Regions from separate parts of the Reinekea thalattae genome, predicted to be linked through region 2. Evidence: predicted binding sites of a transcription regulator. Region 2 holds the regulator's gene; the other holds the start of a gene.
What was found. Region 2 encodes PhoB, which activates phosphate uptake and scavenging genes when phosphate is short. Its sites were predicted from a motif close to TGTCATANNNNTGTCANA; they were not measured.
Positions count from the first base shown of each region.

Region 1: a site for PhoB is predicted at 4,033-4,050, ahead of ppk1 (polyphosphate kinase 1). Genes of this name have one in related genera too.

Region 1 is NZ_VKAD01000001.1:1,919,645-1,931,434, forward strand. It holds gene FME95_RS08760 (DUF4404 family protein) at 1-137, opposite strand, end outside; gene FME95_RS08765 (ATP-dependent helicase) at 229-2,451, shown strand; gene serA (phosphoglycerate dehydrogenase) at 2,606-3,835, shown strand; gene ppk1 (polyphosphate kinase 1) at 4,104-6,191, shown strand; gene ppx (exopolyphosphatase) at 6,300-7,826, opposite strand; gene FME95_RS08785 (gamma carbonic anhydrase family protein) at 7,890-8,441, shown strand; gene dctP (TRAP transporter substrate-binding protein DctP) at 8,643-9,488, shown strand; gene FME95_RS08795 (PA3496 family putative envelope integrity protein) at 9,656-9,850, opposite strand; gene FME95_RS08800 (putative bifunctional diguanylate cyclase/phosphodiesterase) at 10,072-11,790, opposite strand, start outside.
Region 2 is NZ_VKAD01000003.1:192,226-204,015, forward strand. It holds gene pstC (phosphate ABC transporter permease subunit PstC) at 1-593, shown strand, start outside; gene pstA (phosphate ABC transporter permease PstA) at 586-1,899, shown strand; gene pstB (phosphate ABC transporter ATP-binding protein PstB) at 2,021-2,767, shown strand; gene phoU (phosphate signaling complex protein PhoU) at 2,778-3,491, shown strand; tRNA gene FME95_RS13240 (tRNA-Thr) at 3,646-3,721, shown strand; gene FME95_RS13245 (DUF3392 family protein) at 3,915-4,244, shown strand; gene FME95_RS13250 (S1/P1 nuclease) at 4,169-5,059, shown strand; gene FME95_RS13255 (response regulator) at 5,201-6,151, shown strand; gene phoR (phosphate regulon sensor histidine kinase PhoR) at 6,291-7,610, opposite strand; gene phoB (phosphate regulon transcriptional regulator PhoB) at 7,607-8,314, opposite strand; gene ubiA (4-hydroxybenzoate octaprenyltransferase) at 8,401-9,264, opposite strand; gene FME95_RS13275 (chorismate--pyruvate lyase family protein) at 9,374-9,943, opposite strand; gene FME95_RS13280 (HU family DNA-binding protein) at 10,174-10,449, shown strand; gene FME95_RS13285 (adenylate kinase family protein) at 10,675-11,559, shown strand; gene FME95_RS13290 (RidA family protein) at 11,653-11,790, shown strand, end outside.

The DNA.
Region 1 (11,790 bases), on a different contig from region 2:
TGTGGACTGGTTTCAGCTTCCGGCAAATGGTCTCGTAAGTGCTGAAATAGACTTTTTATTTTTTCTTTTGGCATCTGCGCCACCCCTTTTTTAATATCGATTTTTTTATTTTGATTCAGGTTTTTACATTGTTTCATTATAGTCCTAGTTGTTTTGGCGACGACGACTATTTTCAACGCTTTACCTAATTCAATGTTTTACCTAACTTAGTGTGTGACCCGATACTTTATGCAATATACCGATCAACAACAGGCGATCATCCAACACCCGGGTGGTCATGCTCGAATTATTGCGGTCGCAGGCTCAGGCAAAACCCAAACATTAACGGGCTACTTACAACGGCGGCTCATTGAGGGTGCCGACGCCCGACGAATTCTAGTACTGATGTACAACAAATCTGCCCAGCTCGATTTTGAACGACGACTCAAAACACAGCTGGCTGGCAATATCGCCATTCCAGAAATTCGCACCTTTCATTCACTCGGCTTCCGTCTCTGCCAAAGCCTTGTTCAACGCGGCCAAATGAACCCGTTCAACAAAGATATTTTGCAAGACAGCGACGTCGAACCGATTGTTTGGCGACTGCTCCGGCAACTGGCCGACAGCGACATTGCCGACGATATATTAACCCGCAAAAAGAAATGGCTAGAGCCAGCAATGGCTTACTTTGAACTTGTTAAAAGCACACTCGACAGCCCTGAGCATGTGTTTGAAACCACCGGCTTGCCAGCCAGTTGCAAACTTTTCATTCAAGCCTTTTATGAATTTGAAGACTGGCGCAGCCAACAGCAAAAAATGACCTTTGCCGATCTGCTTTACGAACCTGCACTGCGCTTTAAAAACGAGCCTGCCATTGCGGCACAATTTGCTGGCCACATGCAGCAATACATTGTCGATGAATACCAAGATATTAATCCGGTGCAATCCTTTTTACTGCAAACACTGCATGGCGGTGTTGGCGACATTATGGCGGTTGGCGATCCGGATCAAACCATTTACGAATTTCGCGGTTCACAACCGACGCTGCTCACCGAACAATTCAGTCAGCAGTATCCAGCAGTGACCGATTATCACCTAAGCCATACTTTCCGTTTCGGCGACTCACTGAGTTTGTTGGCCAATCAAGTCATTGCTGGTAACTATCAGAATAGCCAACAACGCGCGCCCTGTATTTCGCATGCAACGGCCTCAAATACCGAGGTACAACGCCTTGCCTGTGAAGACAGTGCAAAAGCTGCACTCGAAGCCATTCAGCGCTGGCAACAACGACCGCTCAAGCAGATTGCAGTCATCAATCGGCTCTGGGCTAACAGCGCTCGTTTAGAATTGCTATTGCTGTCTCATAACATTGCTTACCGTATGGACAATCAGCAGACCGTACTTGAGCGCTATGAGCTGCGGCCCTTTAGAGTTCTGCTGCAACTGGCAGCAGGACAAGCCGAACATTGGAATAACAAGCAACGCAAACAGGCTTGGCAAGCACTGCTATCACAACCCTATTTAAAGATTAAAAAAACCATCGTCGACGAGCTGATCAACCAGCTTGCGCATCATCACCAGCATTGGGGCCAGGCATTGCGCAATGCCACGCCGAACCGATTGTCGAAATATCAATCCGAGCAATTGTTTGAACGGGCTCGCTGGATCGAAAAGGCCGAACGCGGCCAAGGTGAGGCGAGTGCCGTTTTGTACGGCTGGCTTCAGGCGACTGACTATCTGAATGCCATTCGTGACAATGCCTTTTCTAGTGCTCAGGTTGATGATCAGGTCGCCACGGTAAGGGCCTTTGTCGACTTTGTGCGCCAATCGCGCTGGGCCTTGGCTCAAGGTGCCGACGCGTTGAGAGAACTCAGCGAACGTAAAACCGATGCCCACACCGATGCGGTATTGATCACGTCGATTCATAAATCAAAAGGTCGCCAATGGCCTTGCGTCATCATTCCTGAATTGAATAATCAGTTTTACCCTTATCAGCCAGAAGGCGAATTGATGATCAGCACCAGCCTAGCCAGTGAACGGCGCTTGCTCTATGTCGCGCTGACTCGGGCACAACAGCAGCTGTTGTTGCTAACTGCCAGCCAACAAAGTTCGGCCCAACCATCACTACTGATGCCAGACGCCTACGTTGATGGCTTAGCCGACTTTGCTCAGCAGTGCTTAAAGCCAACCAGCAAGATTGAACTGCCCGGCCAAATGCAGCGAGCCTGCGTAGAGCAATACGCCAAAAGCAAAGGGCTAACAGAGCTGCATTGGCGCAATGATGAGCAAACATCGCAACCCGGTACTGGGGAGTTTAAGCTAAATCAGGTGGTCAGCCACCCAACTCTCGGTGTCGGCCAAATTATTGCCGAAAGCGACACCCGACTCAGCATTCAGTTTTTACAGCAGGGAGAACGGGAATTCGACAAGGCCATTGTCTTGCCACTGCTGCAGCGCATCAACCCAAGCTAAACCTCACTTAGTCGCAAGCCTATTAGGCTTAACAGAAGCCTGCTAAACATTGCGCTTGCTCAATTTAAATGAGAACGTTGCGAAAATGGCTACAGTCTGTTTTTTAGCCTGTGTTATTATCCGCGCCGCCAAGTCACATCCGTAGAGCTCCCAAATGACCCAAACTTCATTAGAAAAAAACAAAATTCGAATTCTTCTTTTAGAAGGTGTTCACCAAAGCGCGCTGGATACATTGCAAAAAGCCGGTTACACCAATATCGATTACGTCAAAGGCTCACTACCTGAGTCCGAATTACTCGAAAGAATTGCTGAGGCCCACTTCGTTGGTATTCGTTCACGTACCCAGCTAACCGAGAAAGTCTTCGCGGCTGCCGAAAAACTGGTTGCCGTTGGCTGTTTCTGCATTGGTACCAATCAGGTCGACTTACAGGCGGCTGCCGTGCGCGGCATCCCAGTCTTTAACGCGCCTTATTCCAACACTCGCTCGGTTGCCGAATTGGTCATCGCCGAAGCCATCTTGCTATTACGCGGTATTCCAGAAAAGAACGCTGCTAGCCACCGCGGCGAATGGATTAAATCAGCCAACAACAGCTATGAAATCCGCGGCAAAAAGCTCGGTATCGTTGGTTACGGCAGCATTGGTACCCAGTTAGGCATTCTGGCTGAAAGCCTCGGCATGGAAGTTTTATTTTACGATACGGTCACCAAACTGCCGATTGGTAATGCCCGACAAATGGCCACATTGGATGACCTGTTAGCATCCGCTGATGTAGTTTCGCTGCACGTACCTGAAACAGAATCCACGCAATGGATGATGGGCGAAGCACAATTTAACAAAATGAAGCAGGGCAGTGTTTTTATTAATGCTGCTCGTGGCACCGTCGTAGTGATCGAGGATTTAGCCGAAGCACTGCGTAGCAAAAAGATACTGGGCGCGGCGATTGATGTCTTTCCAGTTGAGCCACGTACAAACGACGACGAATTTGTTTCGCCGTTACGTGAGTTCGACAACGTACTGTTAACGCCTCATATTGGCGGCTCAACTCAAGAAGCTCAGTACAACATTGGTATCGAAGTAGCCGAAAAACTGGCGGCCTATTCAGACATCGGCACCACCCTGTCTGCGGTTAACTTCCCAGAAGTGGCACTACCAGCACACCCAAATGCGCACCGTATTTTGCACATTCACGAAAATATTCCCGGCGTACTCTCTGAAATTAACCAGGTGTTTTCTGATAACCACATCAACATCATTGGTCAGTTCCTACAGACAACCGCAGATATCGGTTATGTGGTTGTCGATGTCGCCGAAGATGCTTCAGAAAAAGCACTTGAGGCAGTACTCGAAGTGAAAGGAACGCTGCGCGCTCGCATCCTGTTTTAACAAAACAGACGTACCAAGGGTTTCTACCCAATCTAAAAAAGCCTGAGGCAAACGCCTCGGGCTTTTTTATTGCCCGAGCAATTAAATTTTCTGCGCCGTCGAAAACCTCAGTTGCTATCAACCGACGTTGATATAAGATAAAGCGAATAAGCATTATCGAAATAGCGGCAAACTCTGTTATTGGCCATCGCCAGCTTTGTCATAAAGCTGTCGCTACAATCCAGTATGATGACCAACGACATCGTTCAAATAATTTATGGTGAGCCTTATGACCAGTGAGTCAATCGACACAGCAATTGAAGAAATCGGCCCAGAGCATTTTTTAAATCGAGAACTGTCACTGCTCGAATTCCATCAACGGGTAATGTTGCAAGCAGAAGACTCGTCTATCCCATTGCTAGAACGGCTGCGATTTTTGTGTATCTCCAGTACCAACCTAGATGAATTTTTCGAGGTTCGAGTTGGCGGCCTTAAAGAGTTGCACGAAGCCGGTTCTGCGATTGCTGGACCAGACGGCCACTTGCCGGGTTCACAACTGACCACCATTGCAGAACGCGCCCATTGGTTAGTCGACAAACAATACGCCATCCTGAATGATTTAATTTTGCCAAAGCTGGCAGAAGAAAACATAGAGATTGTGAAACGAGAATTTTGGACCAAAGACGAAATTCACTGGATGAAAGACTACTTTCATCAAGAGGTGTTGCCACTGCTCAGTCCTGTCGGTCTGGATTCGGCGCACCCGTTCCCGCGTATTTTGAACAAGTCGCTTAACTTCTTTGTTCTGCTGGCAGGCAAAGATGCCTTTGGCCGCAACAGCGGACAAGCCATTGTTCAATGCCCACGCTCCTTACCTAACCTTGTGCGCCTTGAACTGCCGGACCATGACAACCCGAACCGTTTTGTCTTTATGTCATCGATCATCCACTACTTTATGGATGAAATTTTTTACGGCATGACCGTTAAAGGCAGTTACCAATTCAGAGTGACGCGAAACTCAGATCTTTTCGTTGATGAAGAAGAGACGGACGATCTTCGTCGCGCGATCGAAGGCGAACTTATTTATCGTCAATACGGCGATGAAGTACGCCTCGAAGTTGCCGAAAACAGCCCAGAAGAAATGGTTAATTTCTTAATGGGTAAATTCGAAATCAGCGAACCGGATGTTTATAGCGTTAACGGTCCAGTGAACCTGAATCGACTTGTCGATTTAATCGACTTGGTCAACCGCCCTGACTTAACCTTTCCTCCATTTGAGCCGAGCATGCCTCGAGCATTAAGGCGCAAAAAAAATAGCTTTGATGCCATCGCTCGCAGCGACATCCTACTGCATCATCCGTTTGACTCTTTCACTCCGGTAGTCGAGCTGATTCGCCAAGCCGCGAAAGATCCGAACGTCGTCACGATTAAGCAAACACTATATAGAACCGGTGTGAAATCAGTCATTGTCGACGCCTTAGTCTCTGCCGCCAAAGCCGGGAAAGAAGTCACTGTCGTGATTGAATTGCTGGCGCGGTTCGACGAAGAAGCCAACGTCGCGCTGGCCATGCGTTTACAGGAATACGGCATTCATGTGGTGTACGGTGTTTTCGGCTATAAGACGCACGCTAAAATGCTCATGATTGCGCGTAAAGAAGGCGATAAGTTACGCCACTATGTGCATTTAGGCACCGGCAACTACCACCCGAAAACCGCCAATATTTATACCGACTACGGCTTAATGACCTGTAATAAACAGATTGGTGATGACATCAATCGAATTTTTTTACAGCTCACCAGCTTAGGTCGAGTGTCGAAACTGGATAAAGTACTGCAGGCTCCTTTTACATTGCATAAAGCCATGATGCGATTTATCGACCGTGAAATCGAAAACGCCAAAGAGGGAAAACCGGCCAGTATTATTGCCAAGATGAATTCGCTGTCTGAAGAGGCGTTGGTCAGAAAGCTTTACGAGGCCAGCCAAGCGGGGGTTCAAATCGATCTGATCGTGCGTGGTATTTGCCAGGTCCGACCCGGCATTCCAGATGTTTCAGACAACATCCGAGTTCGCTCGATTGTCGGTCGATTTTTGGAACATACTCGAATCTTTCGTTTTGAAAATAACGGTGATGCCGAGTTCGTTGCTGCCAGCGCCGACTGGATGACTCGAAACATGTTCCATCGTGTAGAAACGGGTTTCCCAATCTTAAATAAAAAAATTAAAGATAAAATCAATCAGGATTTACAGCTCTACTTGGCCGACAATACTCAGGCTTGGCAGCTGAATAGCGACGGCAGCTATACTCGAATTAAACCAAAAGAAGGCGAGGATGCGATATCAGCGCAACAAACGCTAATGCAACAAGACGGGCTGTAAAAGCTCAATGAGCTCTCATCGTTAACACGAAAAATCCGCAACGCTAAAACCAAAAAGGAGCGACATCGCTCCTTTTTTTATTGCTAAATACTGAGCCCAAAATCAGCGTCAATCAGCCAATTCTGGGCGCACCAAATGCAAACTAATCGGGCTCTTCTTGAGGTATTTTACTTCAGCTTCCAGATCAGAAATTGCCAGCGTTTGCTCTTGCCACCACGCCTCGGCGGCGCAAAATTGAATGGTCTGAGCATTAAAACTCAACGACCAACTGATGTCCTGAATATCATTGCGAGCACGCGTCAAAATAACCGCCAAACGTAATATCAATAACACCAATAAAAACTGCTCTGAATAATCAGCCTGCAAACTTTCTATGTCATCCCAATCGAGCTTTTTGCGATGGTAATGCACCAGCTTAGCAAGCACTCGCTGCTCATCGTGACCAAAGCCCGGCAAGTGACAGTTTTCAACAATGTAACCACTGTGCTTATGGTAGCTGTCATGATTAATGTCTAATCCAACTTCGTGCAGCATGCAGGCCCAAGTCAAATTTTTAGACCAACTTTCATCGCTTGAATTGGCTGGCTCAACCTGACGCCATAATTCAAGCGCGACCTTTTCGGTGCGTTGCGCATGGATAGCATCGGCATGAAATCGCAACGCCAAATCCGTTACCGAACGCTCTTTCATATCGGCGATACTGTCATGGCCTAATAAATCAAACAGCAAGCCTTCACGCAATGCCCAAGGCGAGGCCTCAAGAGTTTCGATGTTCAGAGCGTTCATGGTGGCGCTTAATACAACCAGGCCACCGATAAAAATAGGCAACCTGTCGTCACTAACACCGGCGATATTGAGTTGTTCAATACCACCGGCTTCGATACATAAATCCAATAGTTGCGCGACGCCTGCACGAGTAATGGCTGGATGGCCATTTAATTGTTCTAACGCACTGGAAATAGACTTTATCGAACCAGAACAACCAATGGCACGCTGCCAAGCAGTTGAACGAAAGCGGGTTTGAAAGGGCTCTAATTTATGTCGGCAATAAAGCAGGGCATTGGCAATACGCGAGCGATCAATTTTATTGTCATCAAAAAATCGCCGAGTAACAGAAACGCAACCCATGCCAAGCGACTCAAGCGATACTGGCGTGTAGTCTTCACCAATAATAATTTCCGTGCTGCCACCGCCGATATCAATCACCAAACGCTTTTGCTGGTCATCTTCTAAGCCAAAGGCGACACCGTGATAAACCAGCCGTGCTTCTTCTACTCCAGAAATGACATGGATTTTATAGCCCAGTGCCTGTTCTGCTTTGTGTAAAAAGGGTTGGGAATTCTTGGCTTGGCGCAAGGTACGAGTACCAACAGCACGCACTCGGCTAGCTGGCATGTTCTGTAGTCGCTGCTGAAAGCGCTGTAGACAGTCGAGTGCTCTTTTTTGAGAGAGTTCATCCAGCTCGCCCTGATCGTCTAGACCGTAACCTAGCCGAACCGTCTCTTTCATCCGATCAATAATCGTCAGTTGACCATTGGACACCTTCGCGATAATCATATGGAAGGAATTGGAACCCAAGTCAATGGCGGCGATTTCTTCAGTACGATTTCGCCAAAAGTTAGATAGTTTAAGCATACTGCGACTCTACCGAGGTTAGACTGGCTAGTTTAGCGCGAGAGTCGTACTAAGAAAAAGGATATCGACGTGGCAATCTACGAATTTAATGGTCAACAGCCTCTTTTTGCCGAGCGAGTCTTGGTCACAAGAGAAAGCTGTATTATTGGTGACGTCAATATTGGTGCCGACAGCTCGGTTTGGCCGGGCGCCGTGATTCGCGGCGATATGCACAGCATCCGTATTGGCGAGCGCACCTCGGTGCAAGATGGCAGTGTCTTGCACATCACTCACGCATCAGACTACAACCCTGAAGGCTTTGCTCTGACCATTGGTGATGATGTCACTATTGGCCATAAAGCCTGCTTGCACGGTTGCAGCATAGGCAACCAGGTATTGGTCGGCATTGGCACCATTGTTTTAGATGGAGCTGTCGTTGAAGACCAAGTTATCATCGCCGCCGGCGCACTGGTGCCACCCGGTAAACGGCTAGAGTCTGGCTTTATGTATAAAGGCAGCCCCGCTACAAAAGCGCGACCGCTGAGCGATAAAGAAAAGCAATTTTTTAAGTACTCTGCGGCCAATTACGTTAAGCTGAAAGATCAGTTCTTACAGCAAGGGTTAGGTGAAAACTAAGCTCAGGTACAGCCAAGGCGAACTTATACCGCATTATCGCCTCTTACTCAGAGACCGCAGACACAAAGCAGTCATATAAACTCAGTATGCTGATCGGCCGGATGCTTTAATTAGGCATTCGCCTGCTCATTTAGCGAGAATTAGAGGTTTGCAATGCGATTAGCTGTACTATTTTTATCTTTCCTTCTGGCTGCCCTCTCTATGGCAGAAACAGAAATTAAAATTTCTACCCTGTATCCACCGGGCTCTGACGCTGTGCGATCTCTAACGGAACTGTCTAATAGCCTAAAAGAAAAAACCGCTGGCGAAGTCGTACTTAAGGTTTATCCAGGTGGCGTCATGGGTGATGATAAAACCGTGATGCGCAAAATTCGTGTTGGTCAATTACAGGGTGCATTAGTCAGCTCTGGTACGCTCGACCTGCTTGACGCCGATCTCAACGGCCTAAGCAAACCCTTCTCCTACGACAACCTAGAACAGGTCTATCAACAACGCCTCAGTTACGACTCTGTGGTCAGCGATAAACTCAAATCATTGAAGTGGTACGGGTTTGGCCCACTAGATGGTGGCTTTTCCTATCTGATGTCAAAAAATCAGATCAATAATATGGAAGATATTCGTCAGTCCAAACTCTGGCTGCCTAACTCCGATCAAATTCAACAAATCAGCAGTGAACTCGATATCGACTATTTAGTGATGAACATTGGTGATGTATTAACAGGCTTGGACACTGGTGCCATCGATACACTGATATCGCCTCCATCGGCGGCTCTGGCGCTAAACTGGCATAGCCGCTTCCAATACTTAAACGATACGCCGGTGCTGTACACTTGGGGCATCTTAATTGTTCCCGAACGTGCGCTTGCGCGTTTAGATGTTACCACTCGAAACATTGTTACCAGCGAATTAGAGCAATGGTCAAAAAACCTTGATGCCCGCTCACGAGTTGCCAACCAACAGGCACTCAAAGCCATTCAGCAACTTTTGTCGCCAATCAACTTTGATCAAAACGACCTAGACCGCATTCGACTTAGCCAAACAGAGTAATCTCTAACAATACGGCTAAAAGGGTTAGCAAAAAGTGGTGAAATAGCCTCGACTGATGAAAAGCCGAGGCGAGTTGATGGTAAAAATCTTCATCTTTTTTGCACATAACGATTCGTTAAGCACAAAAAAAGGGCACGCTGAGGTGCCCTTTTTTATGAAATTAAATGTTATTGGTAAACTTCTAGCTCTAAGTCTTGGTACTCGTCCCTTAACCTTTGTTGCTCTAAGTGATCTTCAATAGCACGGCGCGCGGCCAGTTTTCGATGATTTTCTTGCCTTTTGCTCTGACTACCATCGCTTGGCTTATGCAGGCCTCCTTCTTCAATGTTCGACAGTTCAAGTTTATATAGGTTAGTAGACATATCATTAGCTCCTTTGAGGCGACCGTTTATTATTATTTAGGTTTCAGCTCGCTTATCAGTTAGGTTGAAAAAGTCCCGATAAAAAATTCTATGCTCAACGCGTTTCAGTTTCGTGAAACAGGCGATCAACATTTTTTGTAGAACAGATGGCAACCCAATTATTACCATGACCCAATAAATCAAAGGCAATAAGAATGCCTACTTTGGCTCTAGACTCCTTTTTAATGCACTGAGCTGTTAAGCTGTGACAAGGTTCTCAACTTAGAATCTCGAATTAGAGACAGCACCTGTGGCGACGGCAGCGCGTCGCTCACCACCAACCCTTGAACATAATGGCAACCAAGATGCTTGAGGTATTTCAGCTGCGCTTCACTCTCAACGCCCTCTGCAACAACCTTTAACCCTAGGCTGTCGGCCATCGCCATAATGGCTTCAATAACCGGACTCATTTGCCCTTCTTTGGTGTCAGCAATGAAATGCTGATCAATCTTTAACGCGTCTATCGGTAAGCGTTTTAAATAAGCCAGCGATGAATAACCAATACCAAAATCATCAATTGCGACACCAACGCCTAATGATGACAATCGGTCTAAATAATCAACCGAATAGTCAACATCTAACATTAATAGGCTTTCAGAAAACTCTAATTCTAAATAGTGTGCCGTTAATGAGTATTTCTCGATGGTGTTTTTCAACATCGAATAAAGCTCGGCCGGTAAAGACTGGTGATAGGATAAATTAATTGAAACGGTCGTCTGACCAATACCGCTGTCTCGCCAAGCGGCCATATCACGACAGGCGTGATCAATGACCTGCTCACAAATATTCATCACCAAACCTAAGTCTTCAGCCACCGGCAAAAAGTCTGGCGGATCGATAACACCATGCTCTGGATGAATCCAGCGCACACACACTTCGACCGAATCAATTTCATCGGAAATTAAATTAAGTTTGGGTTTGTAATCCAGCGAAAACTGGTTGTTGATCACGGCGTAACGTAAGTCACTTTCCAGCTGCTGCCGGTCCATTGAATGTGCTAACGAGGTTTCATTGAAATATTGTACGCCATTGCCACCCAATTGCTTCGCGGCCTTCATTGCCGAGCAAGCTTCATTCAACAACTGAAACAAATTGCTTTGCCGCACAATGGTAGCGCCTAAGCTGGCGTTTAGAACAACACTACCTTCAACAGACATGATCGGGCGAGCCACTTCTTGAACTAACCGACTAAGGGTTTTATCAAGCAGTTGCGCATCCTCTTCGTATTCCAGCACTAGGGCAAATTCATACTCCGATATTCTTGCAACTTGACGCACCGGGTCAGAAAAATTACTCAACCTAACGGCCAGATCCTTTATCAGTTGATCACACTCTGAGTCACTGATACGTGATTTTATTGCCTCAAAGTCATCTAAATTAAGCACCGCAACTGCGTATCGATTTCGCGCGAGCGGGCGATGCTCTTGAAATTGCTTTAACACCTGTTGGAAATAACTGCGATTAAACAGTCCGGTTAATTCATCACATGTATGTAAATCGCTAACCGCATTGACTGTCTTTTGTTGACTAAAGGCGTCATGGCAAAAACCTAGATAGTTGGCAATGCTGTTATCTTCTCGACGAATCGCCGTTAACGTCATACTCATCGGCAAACGTTGACGCGAGCGAGTAACAATAATATTGCCGTTCCAGCGATCGTTATTAACGACACCGCGACTAATTTGATGCGCTTGCTCTGTATGGATAATCTGGAATAACGGCTGACCGATCAGCTCGCCTTTCTGGCATAAAAAGGTATTACAGAAGGCGCGGTTACAGGTTAAAAATCGCTGCTGATCATCAAGAATAAAAATACCTTCCGAACTGTTATGGAATACGCTTGATGCCAGTCGAAGCTCTTCTTGCTGCTGCATATCATGAGTGACGTCGCGTCGTGTACC
Region 2 (11,790 bases):
TGCGCTCTATCGTAAAACCATTACTTGAAGTCCTAGCCGGTATCCCAACGGTTGTTTATGGTTTTTTTGCAGCCTTGACTATGGCGCCGCAATTGAAAAGCTTCTTTGAAGGCTTTGGCGTCGACGGTGTTTCATCAGAAAGCGCCTTAGCGGCAGGCCTTGTTATGGGCATTATGATTATCCCTTTTGTATCGAGTCTTGCGGATGATGTTATTAATGCCGTGCCTCGCTCGTTACGTGATGGCTCGTACGGTTTAGGTGCAACAAAAAGTGAAACTGTTAAGCAGGTTATTTTTCCTGCCGCCTTGCCGGGTATCGTCAGTGGCGTATTGCTAGCCGCTTCAAGAGCCATTGGTGAAACCATGATCGTGGTTATGGCTGCAGGTTTGGCTGCAAATCTAACGGCTAATCCTTTAGATGCAGTAACAACGGTAACCGTTCAGATCGCGACTTTGTTAGTTGGCGACCAAGAGTTCGACAGTGCCAAAACCCTAGCTGCTTTTGCTCTCGGTTTAATGCTGTTCTTTGTAACGCTGATGCTAAACGTTATCGCATTGGCCGTGGTTAAGAGGTTTAGAGAACAATATGACTGATCAATCAATGAATGCTATTGAGCGTTTGGCAGAAACTAAAAATGAGCGCATGGCTAAAAACCTAACCAAGCGTTATGCCAAAGAAAAACGTTTTCAGGCTTATGGAATTGCATCCATCTGTATTGGTATGGCTTTCTTGGCTTTGCTGTTAGGTACGATTTTTTATGGTGGTACATCCTCGTTCATTACGACTGAAATCAAGCTAACGATTAACTACGATGCCGATGTAATTGGTGTTACCGATCTGACTGACGAAGAAGAGTTGGCTTGGGCGGATTGGCGTGGTTTGCTAACTACATCATTGGCTGAACGTTTTCCAGATGTCAGCGGTCGCCAGCAAGTTCGTCAGCGTAATGCGTTGATCAGTAGCATCGCTGAGTATGAGATACGCGATCGCTTATTGGCTCATCCAGAGTTATTAGGCACCACTGAAGAGCTTTGGATTGTTGCCGATGATGAAATCGATGCCGTGATGAAAGGCCAGGTTGATCGCACGGTTGCTGAGAGCGAGCGTCGTATCACAGACTTACAGCTGGCAATGATCGATGATCTAAAAGAAAGTGGCGACATTAAAAAGAAATTTAATACCATCTTCTTTACTGCGGGAGACTCTCGTGAACCTGAGCAGGCCGGTATTCGCGGCGCGATGATTGGTTCTTTTTATACCTTGCTAGTGACCTTGATGCTGTCGTTCCCGATTGGTGTTGCAGCAGCGATTTACCTAGAAGAGTTTGCTCCTAAGAACCGATTCACTGAAATTATTGAGGTGAACATTAATAACTTAGCAGCAGTGCCTTCTATTGTCTTTGGTTTGCTGGGTTTAGCCGTGTTTATCAACCTATTTCACTTGCCGCGATCAGCTCCGGTTGTTGGTGGTTTGGTGCTGACGTTGATGACATTGCCAACCATTATTATTTCTTCGCGCTCTGCTATTAAAGCGGTGCCGCCTTCTATCCGCGAAGCGGCATTAGGTCTTGGCGCATCGAAAATGCAGATGGTGATGCATCATGTTTTACCTTTGGCGATGCCGGGTATGTTAACCGGAACGATCATCGGCATGGCGCAAGCGTTAGGTGAAACAGCGCCATTATTGATGATTGGTATGGTTGCCTTTATTGCCGATGTGCCTAACGGCGCACTTGATCCGGCGACCGTATTGCCGGTGCAAGTGTATTTGTGGTCCGACTTACCAGAGCGCGCTTTCGTCGCCAAAACGTCAGGTGCCATCATGGTGTTGCTAGGCTTCTTAGCCGTCATGAACCTGTTGGCCGTGTATTTACGTAAGAAATTTGAGAAAACTTGGTAAGACCAGTCAGAATATTTAAAGGGGTTTAATTGTGGCCACAAATAACAGTAATGAAATAGCTCAAATCTTCGAAGGCTGGACAGAGACCGTTGGTAAGCCAACGTTAGCCAGTAACGCTCGAATGAGTGCGCGCGGAGTCGATGTATTTTACGGCGATAAACAAGCGATTTTTGGCGTCGATTTAGACATCGGCAAAAACCAAGTATTGGCAATGATCGGACCTTCGGGTTGCGGTAAATCGACTTTCTTGCGTACGCTGAATCGCATGAACGATACGATTGATATCTGCCAGATCAAAGGCGAAATTAAGCTCGACGAAGAAAACATCTATGGTAAAAAAATGGATGTTGTGAATCTTCGAGCTAGAGTAGGTATGGTATTCCAAAAGCCAAACCCATTCCCTAAATCCATTTACGACAACGTTGCCTACGGACCTCGTATCCATGGCTTGGTAACTCGTAAAGCCGAGCTGGATGAAGTGGTTGAAACAGCGCTGCGTAAAGCCAGTATTTGGGATGAAGTTAAAGATCGTTTAGATCAACCAGCAACGGGTCTATCGGGCGGTCAGCAACAGCGACTTTGTATTGCCCGTACTATTGCCGTTTCACCAGAAGTTATTCTGATGGATGAGCCCTGTTCTGCACTTGATCCGATTGCAACCGCACGGATTGAAGAGTTGATTACCGAGCTAGCAGAAAACTACACCATTGCGATTGTGACACACAGTATGCAACAGGCTGCTCGCGTATCTCAGCGAACAGCTTACTTCCATCTGGGTCGCCTCGTTGAAGTCGGTGATACCGATAAAATCTTTACCGCACCAGAACATCGTTTAACAGAAGACTACATTACGGGTCGTTTCGGTTAAGGAGAGAGCAATGCCTAATTTTTCAATAGATCAACACACCTCTGCGCAGTTTAACGCAGAGCTAGAAGAAGCTCGCAAAAACCTAATGGAAATGGGTGGAATTGTAGAGCAGCAAATTGAGATCGCACTGAAATCATTGATTGATGTTGATATCGAGTTGGCTGAAAAAACCATCAAGATGGATAAAGAAGTCAACAAGATGGAAGTCAAAATCGATAAGGAAACGACTCAGATTTTGGCGAAACGCCATCCGGCGGCAACCGATTTGCGCTTTATCATTTCTGTTTCGAAAACAGTCAATGATTTAGAGCGAATTGGTGACGAAGCTTCAAAAATCGCCCAGCAGTCGATCGAGCTATCTAAAGATGGTGCCGGCCCTCAAGGCTATGTCGAATTGCGTCACATCGGTGAAAAAGTCCGAGAAATGGTACAGGCCTCGCTTGATGCCTTTGCGCGTTTGGATACCGATGCCGCGTTTGAAGTGTTGCAGCAAGATAAAAAGGTCGATTTAGAGTACAACACCGCAGTACGTACGCTAGTCACCAAAATGATGGAAGATCCACGCACCATCACTCGCGCGATCAACGTTCTTTGGTCACTTCGTGCCTTCGAACGTATTGGTGATCATGCCCGCAACATTGCCATGAACGTTATTTATCTCGTTAAGGGCAAGGACGTACGCCACAAGAAACTAGAAAAAATCGAAGAAACGCTGAACAAGTAAGCAAGGTTCCCGCTAATTCTCGATTATTAAGGCCGCAACGAGCAATCCGCGCGGCTTTTTTCTGCCTAGAAAACCGAGCTAAAAATAAAAAGCTGTTATTTATCATATAGTTGTTGACCTTTTTGTAACGGATCTATATAGTTCGCCTCCGTTAGCCGACATAGCTCAGTTGGTAGAGCAACTGACTTGTAATCAGTAGGTCCCGAGTTCGACTCTTGGTGTCGGCACCAAACATAGAAAGCCCCGTAACCATTTGGTTACGGGGCTTTCGTCATTATGGGCTAGTGATAAATGGATTATTTTTAAAACTAGATCTCAAATCTTCAGATTCCAGCTTTTTTGCTCTCGCACCGCTTGATGATTTATGGCTCAATAGCCTAAGTTATTTATTTACTTATCCTTACATATACAGAGTAGTAGCTCATGATTACTGATTTACTGGTACAGTTTTCGGATTTCTTCCGACCGCATTTAACCTTTATATCGTCAGCTCTTATTGCAACCATCTTGACGATCTACGGCGGGCATTTGAATAAAGCCATTTGGGCTTTAGTAGGAAATGCTCATTTTGTTATACGAACCTTGGTCTTTGTCGCTTTATGTACGTTTGGATACGGCGCTATCGCTGTTTATTGCTTACCTATAGTCGAAGAACTGTTTCTGTTCTCCGGTCACATGTGGCTTGGTGTACTGATCGTCGTCAGCTTTGCTTTCATTGGCTATCTGGCCGAAAAGCACAGTCGCAAAGAGTAATCGCAGCCCTTGGGCTGAGCTTAGCTCCAGCACTGTTTGCGTTTGAACAAAGTGGCCACCAGATGGTGGCACAGCTGATGATTCCTTACCTGAACAGCGGTGCTCAGGCAGAAATGCAGCGCCTGCTTGGTGATAATTGGCAGCGCAGTCTGGTGCGTAATGCGGCTTCGGTAGAAGCTGAAATGACGCGACCATCTAAGCCACACCTTCGAGCTTTGCAGTTCACCCTATTCGATGTTGATGACGAGGGTTTCGACCCTGCTAAGCATTGTCCTAATGCGGTCTGTTCGGTTGGTGCCATTTTAGAGTCAGAGCAAGTCTTGCAGATCAGTTCGTACTCGGTTCGGGAAAAACGCGAAGCGCTGCAATATTTAATGCATTACACCTTAGAGCTGCACATTCCAATGAATAGCGGGCTTATTCGTGACGAAGGTGGCCAAAAGATCTTTTTGGATGGTGAATCGTTACAGCCTATTAACCTGTCGTTTATTTGGAACTATGACCTGTATCGACGGTTAGATGCGCACTGGTTCGGTTTTGCTCAAGAACTGTATCGCGAAATGCGCGCCATGGAAGATTTAGATAGCTGGGTCGAATCCGACAGGCCTCAAGATTGGGCTTACGAAACCAACCGTATAGCCGTTGAGCAAGCTTATCCGTTGGCTGCCGAAGGCCGTTATTCCGCCGAGTTAATGAACGAAGGCCAGAAAATATTGGAACTGCAATTGATGAAGGCGGCCTATAGAACGGCTTTTTTACTCAATAAAATGCATCCTGAGCCGACAGAGTTAATGACGCAGGAAGATAGTGAATAAGTCAGATAATTTCCTACCTATTTGCTAAACGCTTGCTAAGCTTATAATTCTTATGATCGATTAGTTTATAACTGGCTAAGCTGGAAAAGCTTAGCTTGCGCGTCCTAGTCGTCGTTAATTTTATTCATTTTCGAGGGATACATGCAGAAGCTCAATTTTCTGATCGTAGATGACGCTTCCTTTATACGCGACTTGGTGAAAAGAGCGCTGAAAAGTCAGTTTCAAAACTGCCAGATTGATGAAGCCGCCAATGGCAAAAAGGGCCAAACCCTTTTAACCAAAAATCAGTACGACCTGATCCTTTGTGATTGGGAAATGCCAGAGATGTCAGGCTTAGAGTTGCTGCAATGGTATCGCGGCTATGAAGTCGAAAATGGCATCACTAAAAAGCCTTTTATGATGGTGACCAGTCGTGGTGAAAAAGAGCATGTTGTTACCGCAGTACAGGCAGGTGTTTCAGAATACATTGGCAAGCCATTTAGCCCAGATCAGTTACTGAAAAAGGTTTTCAAACTCTTACTGGTGACTCATAAAGAGCTGATTCGCGCCATTGTTGCGGGCACGCAAGAGAAAAACCCTTTTGCGCCAGCTTCGCCAGGAGTCGGTAGTAATGATTCTGCATCTCTATTAACAGGAGGTGGCGCTGCACCGGCGGCAAAACAGCCTGCAAAAACCAGTGCAGCTCAATCATCAGCCGGTCTATTAGCTGCCGGCTCTATGAGTAATTCGCTCGTTGATAAAACACCAGCGAGGGGCGCAGCAGCCAAAGGCGGTAAGAAAAATCTTGGTAACGTTGATATTCGTACTCCGGATAATAGTTGGAATGCGATACTTAGAGATATCAACCTAACAGGTGCCTCAGTACAGATTGATTTTTCTGGTTCGGCACCACCGAGGGTGCTTGAGCAGGTGGTTATTGATATTCAGCCTAAAGGTCGCGACATTGCGCGTATCAATGCCTTTGTAACATCAGTTGGACTCACATCGAAGGCGCTTGATTGCCATCAGGCTGACGTGATGATCCATGTTGTTGATGACGATAATGATAAGATGGAAGCGCTTACTTACTTTGTTGCAGAGGTGCGCCGATAGGCGCATTGCTCTGCGAGCCATCATTTCTGGTGGCTTTTTCTCTCTGCCCTTTGGCTGTCTTTTCTTTTTATTTCTTGTTCGACTGTAAACCGCCGTACTGCTTAATTTGGGTAGTTTGCTAGGCTCTAGGCTAGAACTGCTAGTTGGAATATTCCGTTTCTACCTGTTCTGGGCTTAGTAAGCGAGATTCAGGGAACATGCAGCTAAAGGTCGATCCTTTGCCTTTTTCACTGCGAATATCTAGGCGAGCTTCGTGGCGTGCCAAGGCGTGCTTAGTAATCGCCAGCCCTAAGCCGGTGCCACCCTGTTCGCTCGAGCGGCCAGGATCGACGCGATAAAAGCGTTCGGTTAAGCGTGGGATATGATGCTGTTCAATGCCTTCACCTTCATCCGTGACGCTTAACACGGCACCGCGTTTGGTTTTGTGCCAGCTGATGGTGACTGTCGTTCCTGCAGGGCTATAGTTAACGGCGTTAAATACTAGGTTATTCAGTGCGGAGCGGACTTCACTACGACTGCCGCGCAACCAGTAATCGCTTTGGCAGTCGATAACAATGTTATGGTTTTGACTGGCTGAAAGCTCGCTAGCATCGGCGGCGGCCTGCTCAATAAAGCTGGGTAAATTGATGGCGTGATCAGTTTGATTATGTTCGCTGTCCAGCCGAGTGAGCAGCAACAGGTCATTGACCAGATTAGCCATACGCAAGGTTTGGTTGTTCATGGTATTTAACGCCTTTTCGATTGGCGGCGCTAAATTTTCAGAAAAACTAAGGATGTTTTCTAAATGGCCTTTGAGCACGGTAATAGGTGTTTTTAACTCGTGCGAGGCATTGGCAACAAAGTCCTGACGCATCTGTTCTAGTTGAGTCAGTCGTGTTACGTCGCGCAAGAACAGTAAACGCTCACCTTCACCGTAGACCGTCAATGAGATCTGAATAAAACCCTGTTGCTGAGCCGGGTTTTCTAAGGTGATCGGGTCGAGAGTGGCGTGCCGATTGTAATATTTGATAAAGCTAGGATCACGAATCAGGTTGGTCAGCAATTGGCCATGATCGTTTTTCCGTAAGTTCAGTAAGTCTCTTGCCGCGCTGTTCCACCATTGGATGCCGCCATTGGCGTCGAGAATGATAATGCCGTCGCTAAGCGCTTCAGTGGAACTGCGAATACGCTTTAGTACACCTCGATATTCACGAATTTGATCACGGTGATCTCGCTGTACGCGATAGAGGTGATCAAAAATAAGACCCCAAAGACCACTCGAGTCCGGCGGGGTTTTACGAGAACCAGAAACCAGCCAAGAGACCAAGCGGTGCTGTTGGTAGAGAATCCAGAAGAGGTAGCCCGTTACAGCCATGGTTGCCCATAACCAGGGCGCGCCAAACAAGTAACCGACCGTTAAAATTAAGATAAAAGAAACGATCAGTTTTTGGTAATAGTTTGGCCGTATATCGCGAATCATTGACTATCCATTTCGGTTAGCTTGGTCGAGAATCGATATCCTGTTCCGCGCACCGTTTGAATTAAAGGTTTAAATTCGTCGCCCAGTGCTTTACGGAGTCTTCGTATATGAACATCCACCGTGCGCTCGTCGACATAAACATTTCCACCCCAAACCTGGTCTAGCAATTGGCTGCGCGTATAGGCGCGCTCAGGGTGGCTCATAAAGAATTGTAACAGTCTAAACTCGGTTGGGCCCATGGAAAGTTCAGCACTATGAGCGGTGACTCGGTGTGAGTTAGGGTCCAAACGTAAACCGTTAACATCGATCGGGGCATCAATCCCCGCGGGCGTAGAGCGCCGTAAGACGGCCTTTAGGCGTGCTACTAACTCTCTCGGTGAGAAAGGCTTGGTAATGTAATCATCAGCACCGGCCTCTAAGCCTGCAATTTTATGATCCTCTTCACCTTTGGCGGTGAGCATGATGATTGGAATCTCAGCGGTTAGAGGGTCCCGTTTTAAGCGACGCGCCAGTTCAACACCACTGACATGCGGCATCATCCAATCTAGCAGAATAAGATCCGGTTTTTGGTCAACAACAAGACCGTGGGCATCTTGCCCGTTAGCCGCTTCAATAGTGTGATAGCCAGCCATCTCTAAAGCCGCTGCAATCACTTCTCGGATTGCCGCTTCGTCATCGACAATTAAAATGCTCCGCGTTGACATCTCTGTGTCCTCCACAAAATAGCGAAAATAATCGCACTATTTAACGCGACATATATGACAAAAATACTACAACTGTCATACAACTGTCAGAAAGTAGTAGCGTAGTGGAGAATGAGAGTTGTAAACAGCAATAAACCGATCCAGTGGTTATTTAAAAATGCTTTAAAGCAGGCGTCACGATCACGGTGCCGAATCAACCATTGCTGGTAGCCAAACAGTAAGGCTGTCAGCGAGACGCCGATCCACCAAAATAGCCCGAGTTCGGCTTGTAGGCCTAATAGCGCCCAGCTGGTTAGTGCTAATAGCTGGATGAGACCGACGATTAGTCGATCGTATTGACCAAATAAAATGGCCGTTGAACGTACGCCTAGCTGCAAATCGTCGTCACGATCAACCATCGCGTAAAGGGTGTCGTAGGCAACGGTCCAGAGTACGGTGGCTAAAAACAATAACCAGGTGCTGTTAGACAGTGGCACATCAAGAGCGCTATACGACATGGGAATCGCCCAAGCGAAAGCCGCGCCGAGAACAACTTGCGGCAAATAGGTGTAGCGTTTCATGAATGGATAGCAGGCGGCTAATAACACGGCGACCAGCGACAGCTGTACCGTTCGCCAGTTGGTTAGTAGCACCAATAAAAACGACATTAAAATAAGGCCAAAAAATAAGAACAATGCTTCTCTTTCGGTTACCAAGCCTAACGGAATCGGTCTGTTTTTAGTGCGCTTAACATGGCCGTCGATTTTTCGGTCAGCGTAGTCGTTAATAATGCAGCCCGCTGAACGCATAAAGATGACACCCAAAATAAAGATGATAAAGACTTTAGGGTCAGGGAAGCCTTCGGCTGCGATCCATAGCGCACTTAATGTCGGCCAGAGCAATAGATAAATGCCAATTGGGCGATTCAAACGAGTGAGATGGATGTAGTGTTTTAAGGATTCTTTATTCATAGAATCGGTACTGACTCCGTATCGAGAATGTATGTCTGGTCGTATCGCAGCGGCTTATTGTGAATCATTGGTCGCCCATTCGTTGACTAATCATTCACTGGTTGACAAGTTAATAGGCGGGCGCGTCGTGTAAAAATACTTCTGTCACCACCACAGGGTAGTCGTCTAGGCAGTATTTGGTTCGTCGCCCCCAAAGCTCATCCGCTGATGTTGAACCTGTAGGGTTAATTAAAGCACTGACCGGCAATTTTGCTGCGCTTCTGTCTGCTATTTTTAATCTAGGGTTTGCAAACAGCAGTTCACCCAAGGGGCGATTGTTCAGTTTTTGCAGTTCGCTTAACGGACTGTTGTCGATCAGCGGCATAACGCTACGTGCAAATACCCAAGGTTGGCCGTCACCCAATAAATAAACTTCACGCACCCAGTAATTGGGATAGATCTGTGCAACATCAAGGCTGAGTTGTTCATGCGGATCAATTTCAGCCAGGCGCTCATGGATGATGTTGACTGAAAATTGTTGGCAGCGGTCTTTTAATCGCAGCGTCAGCGACTCGGTATTACAAAGCCATTGCAGTGTCATGGCACTAAGTGATGAGTCTTTTTTAATGGCTGTACACGAGCCCCACAGGGAGTCTTGGTAGTGATCAAGCCAGTTGTTAGGGTCTTTGCTGAGCGGCATCAAGAATGGCCTCGTAAAAAATCGACACTATTATTAAGTAGTGGTTGATCGACTGTAAATGTTCTCTAGTCTTTAATAATACCGATTGAGGGAAAATAGGCTTGGCAAAAGCCTCTAGGACTGGGTAACCTAGCTGAACTTGAGTTTTTATCGGTGCTAATAACCGCGTTACAGATATCGAGCTATAAGAAAAACGACATTATAAAGCGAAATTTTAAAGGGAGTATATCATGCGAAAACCTGATTTAGCGGCGGCTCTAGCAGAGCGAGCAGATCTAACTAAAGACAAAGCTAACGAAGTATTAAACGAACTTCTAGATCAAATAACCCTTACAGTATCGAAAGGTGAATCCGTTTCTCTGATTGGTTTTGGGACATTTGAAACACGTTCACGCGCTAAGCGTATGGGTAAAAACCCTCAAACAGGCGCAGCAATTGAAATTCCAGCCAGTAATACGGTTGCCTTTAAGCCTGGTAAAGCGCTAAAAGAAGCCTGTAATTCGTAATTGAGCGTTTTACATTGAATGATCGTATTGAAAAAGCCCGTTACATTTGTTGCGGGCTTTTTTATGCGCGAGCTAACAGTAGGCGTTCTGATCGATTATTGATCAACTCTGTATTTGATCGGCATAGATTCGTTCTGCTGCTTATGTTTTTGCTGTCGAGCCGTTATTATTGCCGCCAGTTTTTACTATTGTCATTTATCATAATCGTAGCTAAGAGAGGACTTCATGGATGTTCAGCAACAGATAAAATCTTTAGTGCATGTTGAAAAGGTGCGCGTAAGAGATCCTGGGGTCATTATCCTCACGGGGCCATCTAGTTGTGGTAAGGGCGAGGTTGCTAATGCACTTTGTCGAACATTATCCATCCGCCCAGAAGCTCATCTGTCGATGGGTGAAATTTTACGTAGCACCTTTCGTGGCGCAAAGGATGATCCAGAATTTGCTGCGCTGTTGGCGTCGAAATACGATCTAAGCGCTGAAACTAATATCTTTGATTGCATCGACACCACCGAAGCACTAACTAATAAAGTACGTTCGTACACCGAAAACCTAGAAAAGTATTTCCAAAAAACAGGCATGGCTGAGCACACCTCGCAACTTGAATGGCTTGAGTTCTGTACCATGAATGGCTTACTGGTGCCGAACCGTTGGACCGAAAATTTCGTTGCGGCACACATTGAGCAAGCCCGTGCCACGCGCGAAGAAACCTTTATTTTAGATGGTTACCCGCGAACGGTGCGAGCAGCGGAACACCTGTTGGGCTTTTTAGAGTCGATGGATATTCCAGTATTAGCCGTGATGCATTTGAGCATCAGCCGACAAGAGATGATGAGCCGAGCGCAAGCTCGTGGCCGCGCCGATGACGATGAAGAATCGTTGCATAAGCGTTTTCAATTCTATATTGAAAATGTTCAGCCCAGCGTCGACTATATGAAAACTCGACTTGGCTCAGATCGAGTCTCACTGATCGATGCCCATCAGCCAGTTTATGATCAAACAGCCGAAGGCCCGGTGTTTAATTTAGAAGCATCAATTAAAGCGGTAGTGACCAGTGTTATGCGGGCTTTAGGTGTACCACGCGTGGTGTTGAAGGATTTACTTTCAAATTAACCGAGCACTCTTCAGGCGCTCAATTTATTTAATTTATTGTTATAAATTTTGATCTCTCGACAGAGTTCAGTAACGGTTTTACGGAGTTTTGCTATGAATAAAAACATTATTTCTACCGATAACGCCCCAGCGGCAATTGGAACCTATTCACAGGCTGTAAAGGTCGGTGACACCGTTTATTTGTCTGGCCAAATTCCATTGCTACCGAGCACTATGGAACTTATTGGTGAA